DNA from 2 places in the Streptomyces sp. SP17BM10 genome. Region 2 is predicted to be linked to the other one. Evidence: predicted binding sites of a transcription regulator. Region 2 holds the regulator's gene; the other holds the start of a gene.

Region 1 (7,960 bases), on a different contig from region 2:
GGCGAGCGAGAGCGCGGCCGGGCGCAGGCCCGCGTCGGCGACGGCCCGGCGCAGCAGTTCGGCGAGGTCGGCCATGACGGCGGCGGGCGTGCGGCCCCGGTTGCGGATCTCCTGGCGGCGCCAGGAGACGACCCCGCCGCGCAGGTCGACGACGCAGGCGCCGAGGTGCTCGACGCCGATCTCGGCGCCGAGGCCGCCGGGCCCGTGCGGGTTGAGGCCGAGCGCGGTGCCGGGGCGGCCGACCTTGCCGCTCGGCGCGGCCGGGCCCTCCTCGACGACCAGGCCGCCGGCGATCAGCTCCTCGGCGAGCGAGGAGACCGCCGCCCGGGTGAGGCCGGTCTCCGCGGCGACCTCGGCGCGGGAGCGCGGGGCCCGCGCGATCACGCCGAGCACCAGCGCCAGGTTGGCCCGACGCATGCCCTGCTGGCTGGCGGGTCCGCTCCGGACGCCGTCCGGTTCACGCATGCGCCCACCCCGCTCCCTGGCGGTCACCCGGCCTCACGGCGCCCCGGGCACCTCCCGGGACGTCTCGTGTGCAGCGTAACCGGGTTCGAGGGGCGGCTGCGTCCCGGTGACGACGGGCTCGGCGAGGCGGGTGAACACCCAGCGCTGCATCGCCCAGAAGCGGAAGAGCATCGCCACGAAGGTGCCGACGACCATGCCGCTGAGGAAGTCCGCGACCTCCTGGGTGAAGGCGCCGACGTACGGCTCGCGCAGGTCCAGGACGTACCGCGAGAGCGCCAGCGGCACGTCGTTGACGGCGATCGCCACCGCGCTGACCAGGAAGAACAGCACCGCCTCGCGCCGCTGCCCCTGGGCCCGGAAGGCCCAGCGGCGGTTCAGCACGTAGGAGACGGCGGTGGCGATGACGGTCGCGATGGTCAGGGCGACCACCGGCTTGTGCTCCAGGACGGTGAACTTCAGCTCGAAGTTGATCACCGTGGTGAGCGCGAAGCAGCTGCCGCCGACCAGCAGGAACTTCACCAGCCTGCGGTGGCGCAGCAGGAACGGGCGCAGCCGCGCCGGCACCCGGGCCAGGGCGCGCTGAGTGGGGGACGGCATCTTCGCAGTCTCGCACGCGGCTGCGCCGTCCCCTCGTCAAAACGGCCGGGGTCGGAGCAGCGCTGCTGCTCCGACCCCGGCCGTGAACCCGCGTCAGGCTGCGGCGACGAGGACCTCGGCCGGCTCCAGGGCCAGCTTGAGCACCTCACGGACGTCCGCCACGGGGTGCACGGTCAGCCGCTCCAGCACCTCGGCCGGGACGTCGTCCAGGTCGGCCTCGTTGCGCTTGGGGATGATCACCGTGGTGACCCCGGCCCGGTCGGCGGCGAGCAGCTTCTGCTTCACCCCGCCGATCGGCAGCACCCGCCCGGTCAGCGACACCTCGCCCGTCATCGCCACGTCCGGGCGCACCTTGCGGCCGGAGAGCAGCGAGGCGAGCGCGGTGGTCATGGTGATGCCGGCGCTCGGCCCGTCCTTGGGGACGGCCCCGGCCGGGACGTGCAGGTGCACGCCGCGGTCGCGCAGCGAGGTGACGGGCAGCTCCAGCTCGGCACCGCGCGAGCGCAGGAAGGAGAGCGCGATGTGCGCGGACTCCTTCATGACGTCGCCCAGCTGCCCGGTCAGGGTCACCCCGGTGCCGCCCGTCTCGGCGTCGGCGAGCGAGGCCTCGATGTAGAGGACGTCGCCGCCGGCGCCCGTCACCGCGAGGCCGGTGGCCACGCCGGGGACGGCGGTGCGCCGCTCGGCCGGCTCCTGGGCGGCCTCCGGCACGTGGTGCGGGCGGCCGATCAGGGCGCGCAGGTCCTCCGCGCCGATCACGGCGGGCAGCTCGCGCTGGCCGAGCTCGGTCTGCGCGGCGATCTTGCGCAGGACCCGGGCGATCGAGCGCTCCAGGTTCCGCACGCCGGCCTCGCGGGTGTACTCCCCGGCGAGCCTGCGCAGCGCCGACTCCTCGACGCTCACCTGCTCGCCGCCGAGCCCGGCCCGCTCCAGCTGGCGCGGGAGCAGGTGGTCGCGGGCGATGACGACCTTCTCGTCCTCGGTGTAGCCGTCGAGCCGGACGAGCTCCATCCGGTCGAGCAACGGCTCGGGGATCGCTTCCAGCACGTTGGCGGTGGCGAGGAAGACGACGTCGGAGAGGTCGAGCTCGACCTCGAGGTAGTGGTCGCGGAACGTGTGGTTCTGCGCCGGGTCCAGCACCTCCAGCAGGGCGGCGGCCGGGTCGCCCCGGTAGTCGGAGCCGACCTTGTCGATCTCGTCGAGCAGGACGACCGGGTTCATCGAGCCGGCCTCCTTGATCGCCCGGACCAGGCGGCCGGGCAGCGCGCCGACGTAGGTGCGCCGGTGGCCGCGGATCTCGGCCTCGTCGCGGACGCCGCCGAGCGCGACCCGGACGAACGTGCGGCCCATCGCGCGGGCCACCGACTCGCCGAGCGAGGTCTTGCCGACCCCGGGCGGCCCGACCAGGGCCAGCACGGCGCCCCCTCGGCGCCCGCCGACCAGCCCGAGCCCCTGCTCGGAGCGGCGCTTGCGCACGGCGAGGTACTCGACGATGCGGTCCTTCACGTCGCCGAGGCCGGCGTGGTCGGCGTCCAGCACCGCGCGGGCGCCGGCGATGTCGTACGCGTCCTCGGTGCGCTCGTTCCACGGCAGCTCCAGGACGGTGTCCAGCCAGGTGCGGATCCACGAGCCCTCGGGGGACTGGTCGGAGGCGCGCTCCAGCTTGTCGACCTCCTTGAGCGCGGCCTCGCGGACGCCCGCGGGCAGGTCGGCCGCCTCGACGCGGGCGCGGTAGTCGCCCTCCTCGTCGGCCGGGTCGCCGTTGAGCTCGGCCAGCTCCTTGCGGACGGCCTCCAGCTGGCGGCGGAGCAGGAACTCCTTCTGCTGCCTGGCCACGCCCTCCTCGACGTCCTTGCGGATGGTGTCGTTGACCTCCTCCTCGGCGAGGTGGTCGCGCAGCAGCGTCAGCGCGTACTCCAGGCGGGCGACCTGGTCGGCCTCCAGCAGCACCTTGAGCTTCTGCTCGGCGGTGGCGAAGGGTGCGTAGCCGATGTTGTCGGCGAGCTCGCCGACGCCCTCGATCTGGGCCACCCGGTCGACGATCTGCCAGGCGCCGCGCCGGCGCAGCCACTGGGTGGACAGCGCCTTGTACTCCTTGACCAGCTCGGCGGCCCGGCCGGCCACCGGCATGCCGACCGAGGACTCCCGGAACGGCGTGGTCTCGACCCACAGGGCGGCGCCGGGACCGGTGGTGCCGGCCCCGATCCGGACCCGCCGCACGGCGCGCACCAGCGCCGCCGGGTCGCCGTCGGCCAGCCGGCCGACCTGCTCGACGGCGGCCAGCGTGCCGACCGCCGCGTACGAGCCGTCCACCCGCGGGACCAGCAGGACCTGCGGCTTGCCGGCGCCGCCGGCCGCCGCGCGGGCGGCCTCCACGGCGGCGCGCACCTCGGTGTCCTTCAGGTCCAGCGGGACGACCATGCCCGGCAGGACGACCTCGTCGTCGAGCGGCAGCACGGGCAGGGTGAGCGGTGTGGACGTCGATGCCATGATCTCTCCCCGGTCAGTGAACTTGAGTCGACCTGACTAAGGCTTCACGGGCGCCGGATGTTCCCCGGCCGTTGTTCGCTGTGAGCGAACGGAAAAGCGGCCCAGATAGGGCGGCGGGAAGGTCGTCAAAAACCCCCGAACGAGTTAACGGACGTCCAAGACCGGGGCTCCGCCGGCCGCCGCGGCCGGCCCGGCACCGGCCTCCGGCGCCTCCGCGCGCAGCGGCCGCGGCCCGCGCCGGGGGCCGCGGCGCAGCCAGCGCCACAGCGCCACGCCGGTCAGCACCGCCACCGGGTGTCCCACCGCGGTGACCAGGTCGTTCTCGGTGAGGACCTGCTCGGCGATCAGCGCCGCCGCGCCGCCCAGCGCCAAGAGCCGCCCGCGCCAGGGGAGCAGCCCGGCGAGCGCGCCGAGGCTGACCAGCACGCCGTAGCTGACCCCGATGTCCAGGTAGTCCATCGCCGCGGACTCCAGCCGCCCGGTCTCCACGGCAGTGATCACCACCGCCTGGGACAGCAGCGTGGCCGTCACGTGCCCGATCGCGAATACCGCCGCCGCCCGCCGGGACCCGACCCGGCGCTCCAGCGGCGCGACGGTGAAGGCGAATCCCCAGAGGTAGGGCATCCACACCTCGCCGGCCACCCAGAAACCGCTCAGCAGCAGCGCCCGCAATGGGTGGTGCAAAAGATTGTGGCCGTCCGAACTGGAGGCCTCCTGCAGGCGCAGGACGAGATCAGGATCCGCGAGTTCGGCAAAGGTCGTGGTGGCGCCCACCACGGCGAGATATCCGAGGGCGAAAGGGTTGCGCCGGGGCGTCGGCACCCGGTCCAGCAGCCACTGCGCCACCCCGGTGCGCAGCCCGAGCCGGAGCATCCCGTACGGCGGCGCGGCCCACGGCGGGCACGGTCCCGGGCGCGGCCCCACCGGTCCGCCACCGCGCCGCAGTCCAGCCATGCCGCCTCCGCTCCACGCCCGCAGCCACCGGTCCCCCGGTTCCCGCCCGGGGGAACCAACGTACCGGCGTGCGCCCGCAATCCCTCCCGCGGGGCGTTGTCGTGATCACGTTACGTCGAGGTTCTGAGAGCCAGCTGAGAAAAGCCCGTGAAGACCGGTGGACCGGCCGGCCGGTCGGAATCCGGTATTGGTCCATACCTACTTCCATTTGACCCGTCAGTAGCGGCCCTGACCGGCGACTTGGCCTCAATTCGACTGCATACGTACCGTTACGCAGTGAAAAAACGCCGGGTAAGGTATCGGCCCGTGCCCACTCGTGAGTGGGTCCGAGAGCGGGCCGGAACCGGCCCAACGGGCCGGAAACGTCCGGTCCACCTGCCGGGAGGCACCCGCTGTCCGTACGCTGCGAAGTGCGCGGGAGAAGCGGGTGGCCGACCTCCGCCCTCCGATCCGCGCACGCGACGGGACGGCGGACCCGGCACACAGTCCACGACGGAACAAGACTACGAAGCGGAGCCCCGCCATCCCCACAGGTGGCCGGCCCGCAGCCCTGGGGGCGGTGGCGTGACCGTGACAGAGATTCAGCAGGACAACAGCAACAGCGGCGGCACGGTGAGCAGCCAGCGCAGAGTGCTGGTGGTGGAGGACGAGCCCACGATCGCCGAGTCGATCGCGGCCCGGCTGGGCGCGGAGGGCTTCAAGGTCGCCGTGGCCCACGACGGCCCCGGCGCGGTCGACGGCTTCCACACCTGGCAGCCGGACCTGGTCGTCCTCGACATCATGCTGCCCGGCTTCGACGGCCTCGAAGTGTGCCGCCGGATCCAGGCCCAGCGACCGGTGCCGGTACTGATGCTGACCGCGCGCGACGACGAGACGGACCTGCTGGTCGGCCTCGGCGTCGGTGCCGACGACTACATGACCAAGCCCTTCTCCATGCGCGAACTGGCCGCCCGGGTCAACGTGCTGCTGCGCCGCGTCGAGCGCGCCCAGCAGGCCGCCCGCACGCCCGCGCTCGGCTCGCTGCGCTTCGGCGAGCTGGAGATCGACCACGTGCAGCGCCGGGTGCGGCTCGCCTCGGGCGACGTCCACCTGACGCCCACCGAGTTCGACCTGCTCGCCTGCCTGGCCGCCCAGCCGCGCGCCGTGCTCACCCGCGAGCAGCTGCTGGCCGAGGTGTGGGACTGGACCGACGCGTCCGGCACCCGCACCGTCGACAGCCACGTCAAGGCGCTGCGCCGGAAGATCGGCGCCAGCTGGATCCGCACCGTCCACGGTGTCGGCTACGCGCTGGAGGCCCCGCTCTCCTAGCGGCGCCTCGGGCATCGGGCCTCCGGGGGGCCCGTGTCCCGAACCGCCGTACCCACGCGGGGGACGACAGGGACCAATGACCTTTCCACAGCAACGCAACGGCGACGCCGACGGCACCCGGTCGCAGACCCTCGCCGCGCGCGCCGCCCGCCGGGTCTGGGCCGACATCCGTCCGCTCGACCCCGTCCGGTCGATCAAGGGCAAGCTCACGCTGCTCGTGATCGTCTCCGTCTTCCTCGCCAGCGGCATGGTCGTCGTGGCGATGAAGTCCGAGACGCAGATCCGCATCATCATGATCTTCTCGATGATCGCGTCGCTGCTCTTCATGCAGTTCCTCGCGCACGGACTCACCGCCCCGCTGCGCGAGATGACCGCGGCCGCCCGCGCGATGGCCTCCGGTGACTACAGCCGCCGGGTCGAGGTGAGCTCGCGCGACGAGATCGGCGAGCTGGCCGCCACCTTCAACCAGATGGCCGCCGACCTGGAGGCCGCCGACCGCCACCGGCGGGAGCTGGTCGCCAACGTCTCGCACGAGCTGCGCACGCCCATCGCCGCGCTGCGCGCCGTGCTGGAGAACGTGGTCGACGGCGTGGTGCAGCCCAATCCGGCGACCCTCGAAGCGGCCCTGGAGCAGACCGAGCGGCTCGGCCGCCTCGTCACCCACCTGCTCGACCTCTCCAAGATCGACGACGGCGTGGTCGACCTCGACGCCCGCCCCTTCGAGGTGCGTGAGTTCCTCGACGGCGTGCTGCGCGGCGTCACGGTGGACGGCGCGACGGCGGGCGGGGCCTTCTCCCGGCGCGGGGACGTCCGGCTCGCGTTGGAGGTCAGCCCGGCCGGCCTGACCGGCGTCGCGGACCCCGAACGCCTCCACCAGGTGGTCGCCAACCTGGTCGACAACGCCTGCAAGCACTCCCCGCCCGGCGGCACCGTGACGGTCCGCGCCCGGCCCGACGGCGAGCCCGGCGGCCTGCTGCTGGAGGTCGAGGACGAGGGGCCCGGCATCCCGCCGGCCGACCGCAACCGGGTGTTCGAGCGGTTCAGCCGCAGCGGCACGGCCACCGCCCAGGGGCCGGGCTCCGACGGCGGCACCGGCCTCGGCCTGGCCATCGCCCGCTGGGCGGTGGACCTGCACGGCGGGCGGATCGCGGTCGCGGAGTCGCCGCGCGGCTGCCGGATCGAGGTCCGGCTGCCCGGCCAGCGCTGACCCCTTCCGGCGGGCCCGCACGAGCGTCTCGTGCGATCCCCCAAGGGGGAGCGAAGGGCACGGAGTGGGGTTTGTGTCACAGATCCGACACAGACGTACACGAAGATCGTTCGAAGATTCGACCGGTGGTATGTCCGTTTTCATCCTGATTTGCGGGGCAGTCAAGCCTGGTCGGTTCCCCTCAGATGCGCGTTTCTAACGCACATTTTCGGCCAATCTGCAGGTCAGGACTGTGATCTGAGCGACGCCTGCCCCCCGGGGACTGCGCGATCACTGGTCAGGGGCGTAGCCTTAATCCCCGCTGTCCAAACATCCCAAAAGGAAGCGGAAGAGGGCGGTTGCCGCCGTGTCGCCACAGTCCCAAGAAACCCCCAACAGCTCGGCTAGCTCCACTGGCTTCGGTCCCAATGAGTGGCTCGTCGATGAGATCTACCAGCAGTACCTCCAGGACCCGAACTCGGTCGACCGAGCCTGGTGGGACTTTTTCGCCGACTACAAGCCCGGTTCCGAGGTGACCCCAGTGACCCAGGCCGCGACCCAGGCCGGCCCCACGCCGACCCCTGCCGCTGCCCCCGCGCCCGCTGCTGCTCCGGCCGCCGCGCCCGCCCCCGCCGTGCCGGCCGCCCCGGCCCCGGTGGCGGCGGCTCCCGCGCCGCTCGCCGCCGCGCCCGCCGCGCCGCCGGCCCCCAAGGCCGCCGCCCCGGCCGCCCCCGCCGCTCCCGAGGCCGCCGGCCCGGAGCTGGTCCAGCTGCGCGGCCCGGCGAAGGCCGTCGCCACCAACATGGACGCCTCGCTGGAGGTGCCGACCGCGACCTCGGTCCGCGCCGTTCCGGCGAAGCTGTTGATCGACAACCGCATCGTCATCAACAACCACCTGCAGCGCGCCCGCGGCGGCAAGGTCTCCTTCACCCACCTGATCGGCTACGCCCTGGTCCAGGC
Region 2 (7,960 bases):
GAGGCCGCCGCCGCCCTCGGCCACGGCCCCGCCCGCAGCACCCCCGACCGGATCGGCCGCCTGCTCGCCCGCGGTCTCACCCAGCGCGCCGTCGCCACCCGCCTCGGCCTCAGCGAACGCACCGTCGCCGCCCACATCTCCCGCCTGCGCGACCGCTACGGCGCCCAGACCCTCTTCCAGCTCGGCTGGCTGATGCGAGGCTCCCGCGATGACCGGTGAGCGGGGGCGGCGAGCTCACCGTCCAGAGGATGCGCAGGGGCGAATGCCCCTGCCGGGCGCAGCGAGCCGGGCGGATGAGCGCACGGCCGTCGAGCGGGCCCCTACCTCACCGCCGTCCGCCACGGCGGTCACCTGCGCCCCGACGAGCTCGCCCCCGCCGCCCGCGGGCTTCCCGGTCGACGTGTTCGAGCAGCAGTGGCAGCAATGGCAGCAGGCCGAGGGCGTGAACTGGGCGCTGGCCGCCGGTTCGACCGACCCGACGGTCCACGAGCAGGTCGGCCGACTGCTGTCGCAGGGGTTCACGCAGCGGGCGATCGCGAGCCGCATGGGGCTGAGCGAGCGGACCGTGGCCGCTCACATCGCCCGGCTGCGTGACCTGTACGACGCGGAGACGCCGTTCCAGCTGGGCCGGCAGATGCGGGGATCCCGGACCGGGGGGTCCGGTGGATGACCGCGGGTCAGCCGGTGGCGGCGCCCGACGGCCAGTAGCCGGCGCGGCCGGCCACGGGGGGCTGCTGACGGGGGACGTTGAACTGCTCGCCGGGAGCGGTCCAGAAGCCCTCGCGCAGGGACAGCGCCATGCCGGCCCAGTCGAGCGCGGTCTCGACGGTGTGGTTGAGCGCTTCCTGCGACCAGGTGTCGTCGAAGACCAGCGGCAGGACGGGGGCGACCTGCTCGATGGTGGCGATCAGCGGGTTGTGCGTGATGGCCTCGTCGACGAGGAGGACGATCGGCTTGCGCAGCGCGGAGGCCCAGCCCAGCTCCAGGCTCACCCCGGCCGACAGCGGGGCGCCGACGTAGGCGAACACCAGGTCCGCCGACTGCAGCGCCCGGAAGTCCGACGGGACCCGCGGCTCCGGTGCCCGCCCGGCGACGGTCCAGGCGTCGCTGTGGTGCGCGCTGTACACGGCGGCACCACTGCGCAGGAGCGTGGTGCGAAGCGTCGTCAGCCGCGTCCGGCTGGCGAGCGTCACCACACTGTCGGCCGGCCCGGTCAGCCGCATCAGCGGCGCGGCCAGGAACACACGTGCACGCCGGCCTTCGGTGGCCTGGCTGTCATGGTGACGCAGGTAGGGCTCGGTCATGTCGACTCCGGGGGAAGGCATTGGCACTCGGTTGCTCGCCGCCGACGCTGGCTTGGAGATTGGGGCGGGGGAAATCGGACGGATTTATCACTATTTCGACGCCCGTCCTGACGCGGCAGCCGAGAGGGAAGATCTTGGCAGCGCGGTGTGAGGACGTCAGCTGATCGTCCATCGAGCGGCGTCGGCAGTCCACCGATGCACGGTGGCATCCGTCTGCATGGCAGAGAGATGACACCCTCTTCCGCACGGGCGCGACGGTGACAGTCAGATACGGGGTGTGGCACGATCTGAGCGTTTGATTGTCTGCCGCCTGTTCATTCGACTGACAGGCCACTGAACAGGATTGGGGTGTGCGCGTGTCTCGTCTGCGTCAGGTCGCCAAGACGGCTGCGGTAGCGATATCTGCGGGCGTCCTTACCGTGCTGGGCTTCGGACTGCTTGTCACCGGCCATGATGCCGATGGATCTGCCCATGTCAATCATGTCGGACTTGGAGTCGATGTTAGTGCGACTTCGAATCAGGCGTCCGGCACCGCTTTGGACGGCGAACACCAGTGGACATGACAGAATGGGACTGACGAATCGTTATGCGCCGCCGGAAGCGGCGGGGAGGCGTGACGATTCGTCGGTCTCTTGTGACGAACGCGCCAGTGCCCAACCGAGTTGGAACAGCGATTCGACGTTGTAGTCCTCCCGCATCTCGGCCAGATGACGGGCGAGGGTGCGTTCGCTGATGCCGAGGCGGCGGGCGATGACCCTGTGGTTCGTTCCTTCGAGCAGAAGGTCGATGATGGTCTGGCGCATCCGCGACACGACCTGTTGCGGCACGGTCCGTCCGCCGGTGAAGTCCAGGCCCCGGTTCCAGTTCCGCTCGAACACCTCGTGCACGAGGAAGTGGATGACGGCGGGGTCGTGGATGAAGGCCGCCAGATTGAGGTCCTCCGCGACCGGGATGACGGCCAGCTGCCGGTCCACGATGATCAGCCTGGTATACGGCTCGTCGAGGGTGCGGAACCGTCCGCCGGCCTCGGTGATCTTCGCGACGTAGTCCCGGGTGGGGGCGTGGTACCTGGTGCTGGGATGGTAGATGGTCCGCACCGCAATACCGCGTTCGAGGTCGGCCAGGTCGTCGTCGAGCACGCGGGACAGAACGTCCGGCGGCCGCGGGCCGCCCGGCTGGGCCGCGAGTATCTCCTCTTTCGCCGTGGTCACGGCGTGGTTGATCCGTTGGCTGATCAGTGCCTTGCCGCGGACGTACTCGATAATTCCGCCGGACGGTTCCGGACGGTGAAACGCGTCCGCGAGACCCTGAAGGTCGCCGGGGACGGCTATCGCGCGCGACAGCAGGGCGAGTGCCTGGCGTTGCCACAGGGCGCTCAGACCGGTGGCGAGCTGTTGCGGATCGACCGCGACCAGAATCTGCGGATCATCCATGTCGGGAGTGAGGAGACCGATGTCCAACAGCTCGCTCAGGTGGCTGTAGTCGTGCTCCTCGATTTCACCGCGAGCTATCCGACCGTGCGCCCGGATTACCGCGAGGTAGAGATCGTGCGCCCCGGTAGAGAGAGTGCCCGTCGCACTGACACCCGGAATGGCGTCGTTCCTCCCGTTCATTCACGGCTCCTTCTTGACGACTGAACCCTGCCCTATGGCTGCACCCGAGCCCCATCGGTGATCCTAGATCCCGGCGCGGGATCTGGAAGTGGGCATTGTTCCACCATTGCGGAGCGGCGCTTCGATGGGCACCCTCTCACCACAAGTAAGCCGCCGGCACCCCCCGGACAGGAGGGAACCGGCGGCCGGGCCGGGGTTCAGCCAAGTCAGCGCTTCGGGCGCCAGACGACCAGGGCGCTCGACTGGGGGGTCGGGGGCTGGTAGGGGACGAGGTCGCGGCGGTAGGAGGCGTGGACGGCGGCTTCGCGCTGCTGGAGGGCGGTGGCGGCGCCCTCCAGGGAGTCGGCGAGTTCGGCGATGCGCGACTGGAGCGCGGTGACCTGGTTCTCCAGCTCGATGATCCGCTTGATGCCGGCGAGGTTGATGCCCTCGTCCTGGGAGAGCCGCTGGACCTCGCGCAGCTGCTGGATGTCCCGGGCGGAGTAGCGGCGGCCGCGGCCGGCGGTGCGGTCGGGGCAGACCAGGCCGAGGCGGTCGTACTGGCGCAGGGTCTGCGGGTGCAGGCCGGACAGCTCGGCGGCCACCGAGATCACGTACACCGGGGTGTCCTCGGTGAGCACGTACGGGGGCGGTGCCGCGGCGCGCCGGGGGCGGCGGCCGTCGCCGGGCAGGCCTTCGCCGAGGCCCGGGCCGATCGGGCCGTCGGGGGTCATCGGGGGCATCGGGTTCATCGGGGACATCTGGTCGTCACGCTCCCTTCGCCGCCCGGAACAGGGCGGCTCGTGGGTCGTCGGAGGCGGTGGCCTCGCGGTACTGCTCCAGGGCGGACAGCGCGTCGCCGGTGACGTGCTGCGGCACCACGACCTCGACGGTGACGAGGAGGTCGCCGCGGGTGCCGTCCTTGCGGGTGGCTCCCTTGCCGCGGGCCCGCATGGTGAGGCCGTTGGCGCTGCCCGGGGGCAGCTTGAGCTTCACGGCGGGGCCGCCGAGTGTGGGCACCTCGATGGTGCCGCCGAGCGCCGCCTCGGGGAAGGTGACCGGGACGGTGACGGTGAGGTTGTCGCCCTTGCGGCCGAAGACCGGGTGGGCGTCGACGTGCACGGTGACGTAGAGGTCGCCGGGCTGGCCGCCGCGTTCGCCCTGGGCGCCCTTGCCCTTGAGCCGGATGCGCTGGGCGTCCTGGACGCCGGCCGGGATGCGGACCTGCATGGTGCGGGCGGAGCTGGCCCGGCCGCTGCCGTGGCAGTCGGCGCAGGGGTCGTCGACGATCATGCCGCGGCCCTTGCAGTCCTTGCAGGGCTCGGAGAGCGCGAACGCGCCCTGGCCGCGGCTGACGGTGCCGGCGCCGACGCAGGTCGGGCAGACCCGCGGGGTGGTGCCGGACTTGGCGCCGGTGCCGTTGCAGACGCGGCAGGGGGCCTGGCTGGTCATCCGCAGCGGGACGGTCGCGCCGTCGACGGCCTCCTCGAAGGAGAGGGTGACCTCGGTCTCGACGTCGGCGCCGCGCCGGGGCTGGGCCTGCCGGCCGCCGCGGTTGAAGAGGCCGCCGAAGACGTCGCCGATGCCGCCGCTGCCGCCCTGGCTGCCGCTGAAGAGGTCGCCGAAGTCGAAGCTGTAGTTGCCGGTGCCGGGCCCGCCGGCGCGGAAGCCGCCGTTGGCGAAGAGGCTGCGGGCCTCGTCGTACTCCTTGCGGCGCTTCTCGTCGGACAGGACGTCGTACGCCTCGGAGATGTCCTTGAAGCGCTCCTCGGCCTTGGCGTCGCCCTTGTTGGCGTCCGGGTGGAACTCGCGCGCCAGCTTCCGGTAGGTCTTCTTGATCTCGGTGGCGGTGACGTCCTTGGGTACGCCGAGGACCTTGTAATAGTCCTTCTCGACGAAGTCCTTGCCACTCATGCGTCCACCTCGCTCCGCTCGGCAGCCGCGCCGCGGCACACGCACCTTTTAACGGTTCGCTCGCTGCGCTCGCTCACGGCTCCCGCCACCTCCCGATGTCCATCGTCACTGCGTTGTCAACAGCCCGGCCGCCTGGGCCCGTTGCCGACAGTGCGCTGCGGAGCCGGCCGCCGTACTGGCCGGCGTACGACTCCGCAGCGCACTGGTTGGGTCAACTGTCGCGGGCTGGCGCCCGCCACAGGTCTTCAGCTGTCAGGTCAGCTGTCCGCGCCACCATCGGCCTTGTCCGACTTCTCGGACTTGGCGGCGTCGGTGTCCGGCCCGGCCGTGGTCTGGGTGCCCGGCTGGGGCTCCGCGACCGCGACCATCGCCGGGCGGATGATCCGCTCGCCGATCCGGTAGCCGGGCTGGAGGATCTGCACGCAGGTGTCCTCGGTGACGTCCGAGGAGTAGCTGTGCATCAGCGCCTCGTGCATGGTCGGGTCGAAGGGCTCGCCCTCCTTGCCGAACTGCTGGAGGCCCAGCTTGGCGACGACCGTCTCCAGCGATTCGGAGACGGACTTGAAGCCGCCGGTGACCTCGCCGTGCTCGCGGGCGCGGCCGATGTCGTCCAGGACCGGGATCAGGGACTCCAGGATGTTGGAGACCGCGATCTCGCGGACGGTGAGCCGGTCGCGCTCGACCCGCTTGCGGTAGTTCTGGTACTCGGCCTGGAGTCGCTGCAGGTCCGCGGTGCGCTCGGTGGCCTCGCGCTTGGCGGCGGCCAGCTCGGCCGACACGTCGCCGGAGCCGGCCGCGGCGGCCTCCTCGGCGGCCTTGATCACGGCCTCCTCGGCGGCGTCATCGCCGGGCTTGCCGCCCTGCGGCTTGTCGGTCATGCCGCACCGCCCTTGGGCTTGTCGTGCTTCTCGTCGTCCACGATCTCGGCGTCGACGACGTCGTCGTCCTTGCCGTGGGCGGCGGAGTCGCCGGCGGGGGCGGCACCGGCGGCGTCGGCGTTGGCGTAGAGGGCCTGGCCGAGCTTCTGCGCGGTGGTGGAGACCTTCTCCGAGGCCTCGCGGATCTTCGCGACGTCCTCGCCCTTCAGGGCCTCCTTGAGCTCGCCGACGGCGGTCTCGACCTCGGACTTGACGTCGGCCGGGAGCTTGTCGGTGTTGTCCGCGATGAACTTCTCGGTCGAGTAGACGAGCTGCTCGGCGGAGTTGCGGGTCTCGACGGCCTCGCGGCGCTTGTGGTCGTCCTCGGCGTACTGCTCGGCCTCGCGGCGCATGCGGTCGACCTCGTCCTTCGGCAGCGAGGAGCCGCCGGTGACGGTCATCTTCTGCTCCTTGCCGGTGCCGAGGTCCTTCGCGCCGACGTGCATGATGCCGTTGGCGTCGATGTCGAAGGTGACCTCGATCTGGGGCAGGCCGCGCGGCGCCGGCGGGAGGCCGGTCAGCTCGAACATGCCGAGCTTCTTGTTGTACGCGGCGATCTCGCGCTCGCCCTGGTAGACCTGGATCTGCACGGACGGCTGGTTGTCCTCGGCCGTGGTGAAGATCTCCGAGCGCTTGGTCGGGATCGTGGTGTTGCGCTCGATCAGCTTGGTCATGATGCCGCCCTTGGTCTCGATGCCGAGGGACAGCGGGGTGACGTCGAGCAGCAGGACGTCCTTGACCTCGCCCTTGAGGACACCGGCCTGGAGCGAGGCGCCGATGGCGACGACCTCGTCCGGGTTGACGCCCTTGTTGGCGTCCTTGCCGCCGGTCAGCTCCTTGACGAGCTCGGCGACGGCCGGCATGCGGGTCGAGCCGCCGACGAGGACGACGTGGTCGATCTCGGCGAGCGAGATGCCGGCGTCCTTGATGACGTTGTTGAACGGCACCTTGCAGCGCTCGAGCAGGTCGGCGGTGAGCTGCTGGAACTGGGCGCGGGTGAGCTTCTCGTCCAGGTGCAGCGGGCCCTCGGCGGAAGCCGTGATGTAGGGCAGGTTGATCGAGGTCTCGGAGGACGAGGACAGCTCGATCTTGGCCTTCTCGGCGGCCTCGCGCAGACGCTGCAGGGCCATCTTGTCCTTGGACAGGTCCACGCCGTGGCCGGACTGGAAGACCTTGACCAGGTGGTCGACGACGCGCTGGTCCCAGTCGTCGCCGCCGAGGTGGTTGTCACCGTTGGTGGCCTTCACCTCGACGACCCCGTCGCCGATCTCCAGCAGGGAGACGTCGAAGGTGCCGCCGCCGAGGTCGAAGACCAGGATGGTCTGGTCGTCCTTGTCCAGGCCGTAGGCCAGGGCGGCCGCGGTCGGCTCGTTGACGATGCGCAGGACGTTGAGGCCCGCGATCTCACCGGCCTCCTTGGTGGCCTGGCGCTCGGAGTCGTTGAAGTAGGCCGGGACGGTGATGACCGCGTCGGTGACGGTCTCGCCCAGGTAGGCCTCCGCGTCCCGCTTCAGCTTCTGCAGGATGAAGGCGCTGATCTGCTGGGGGTTGAAGTCCTTGCCGTCCAGGTTGATCTTCCACCCGGTGCCCATGTGGCGCTTGACCGAGCGGATGGTGCGGTCGACGTTGGTGACCGCCTGGCGCTTGGCCACCTCGCCGACCAGGACCTCGCCGTTCTTCGCGAAAGCGACGACGGACGGCGTGGTCCGCGCGCCCTCGGCGTTCGTGATGACGGTGGGCTCGCCACCCTCCAGAACGCTGACGACCGAGTTCGTCGTACCGAGGTCGATGCCGACCGCGCGTGCCATCGTAGATACCTCCACGGAAGAGTTGAGCTTTACGGACTCAAGGATGCCCGACCCGTCGGACATCGTCAACAGCCATGAGTCAGTGGCGCTCAACTTTGCTGATGCTCGACTTGGCCGGCACCGGAACTCCCGGCCGGGCACGCGGAGTGGAGTCACGTGACTGCCGCCATACCTTGAGAACCTTCTGAGAACTGTTGACGAGCGGTAATGTCCGGGCCGTCGGCCCGGCAAGTTACCGACGAGTACACTCCCCTGGTAAAGACGTAGAACCCGGACTGCTCAACCGCAAGCCGCAGGAGACGGAGCCGATGCAGCTAGCAGCGATCGTCATCTCGCTGGTCACGTTCGTGATCGGCACCGCGCTCGCCCTTCGTGCGGCGTGGCACATCTTCAAGGTGGTGCTGACCGGTGCGCCGGACACCACC

Evidence for each region. Region 2 encodes HspR, which represses chaperone genes until heat shock. Its sites were predicted from a motif close to TTGAGNNNNNNNNNCTCAA; they were not measured.
Region 1: lon (endopeptidase La) is a predicted target of HspR. The motif match lies at 3,575-3,593, and genes of this name have one in related genera.

Annotation. Positions count from the first base shown of each region.
Region 1 is NZ_JAQYXB010000577.1:209,114-217,073, forward strand. Features, by position in the region: gene PUR71_RS17925 (ROK family transcriptional regulator) at 1-465, opposite strand, end outside; gene PUR71_RS17930 (GtrA family protein) at 499-1,062, opposite strand; gene lon (endopeptidase La) at 1,156-3,552, opposite strand; gene PUR71_RS17940 (rhomboid-like protein) at 3,697-4,506, opposite strand; gene PUR71_RS17945 (response regulator transcription factor) at 5,077-5,814, shown strand; gene PUR71_RS17950 (HAMP domain-containing sensor histidine kinase) at 5,891-7,021, shown strand; gene PUR71_RS17955 (multifunctional oxoglutarate decarboxylase/oxoglutarate dehydrogenase thiamine pyrophosphate-binding subunit/dihydrolipoyllysine-residue succinyltransferase subunit) at 7,368-7,960, shown strand, end outside.
Region 2 is NZ_JAQYXB010000674.1:184,175-192,134, forward strand. Features, by position in the region: gene PUR71_RS35570 (LuxR C-terminal-related transcriptional regulator) at 1-219, shown strand, start outside; gene PUR71_RS35575 (LuxR C-terminal-related transcriptional regulator) at 263-670, shown strand; gene PUR71_RS35580 (hypothetical protein) at 678-1,304, opposite strand; gene PUR71_RS35585 (hypothetical protein) at 1,619-1,855, opposite strand; gene PUR71_RS35590 (TrmB family transcriptional regulator) at 1,889-2,917, opposite strand; gene PUR71_RS35595 (heat shock protein transcriptional repressor HspR) at 3,124-3,639, opposite strand; gene dnaJ (molecular chaperone DnaJ) at 3,665-4,810, opposite strand; gene grpE (nucleotide exchange factor GrpE) at 5,068-5,688, opposite strand; gene dnaK (molecular chaperone DnaK) at 5,685-7,535, opposite strand; gene PUR71_RS35615 ((Fe-S)-binding protein) at 7,844-7,960, shown strand, end outside.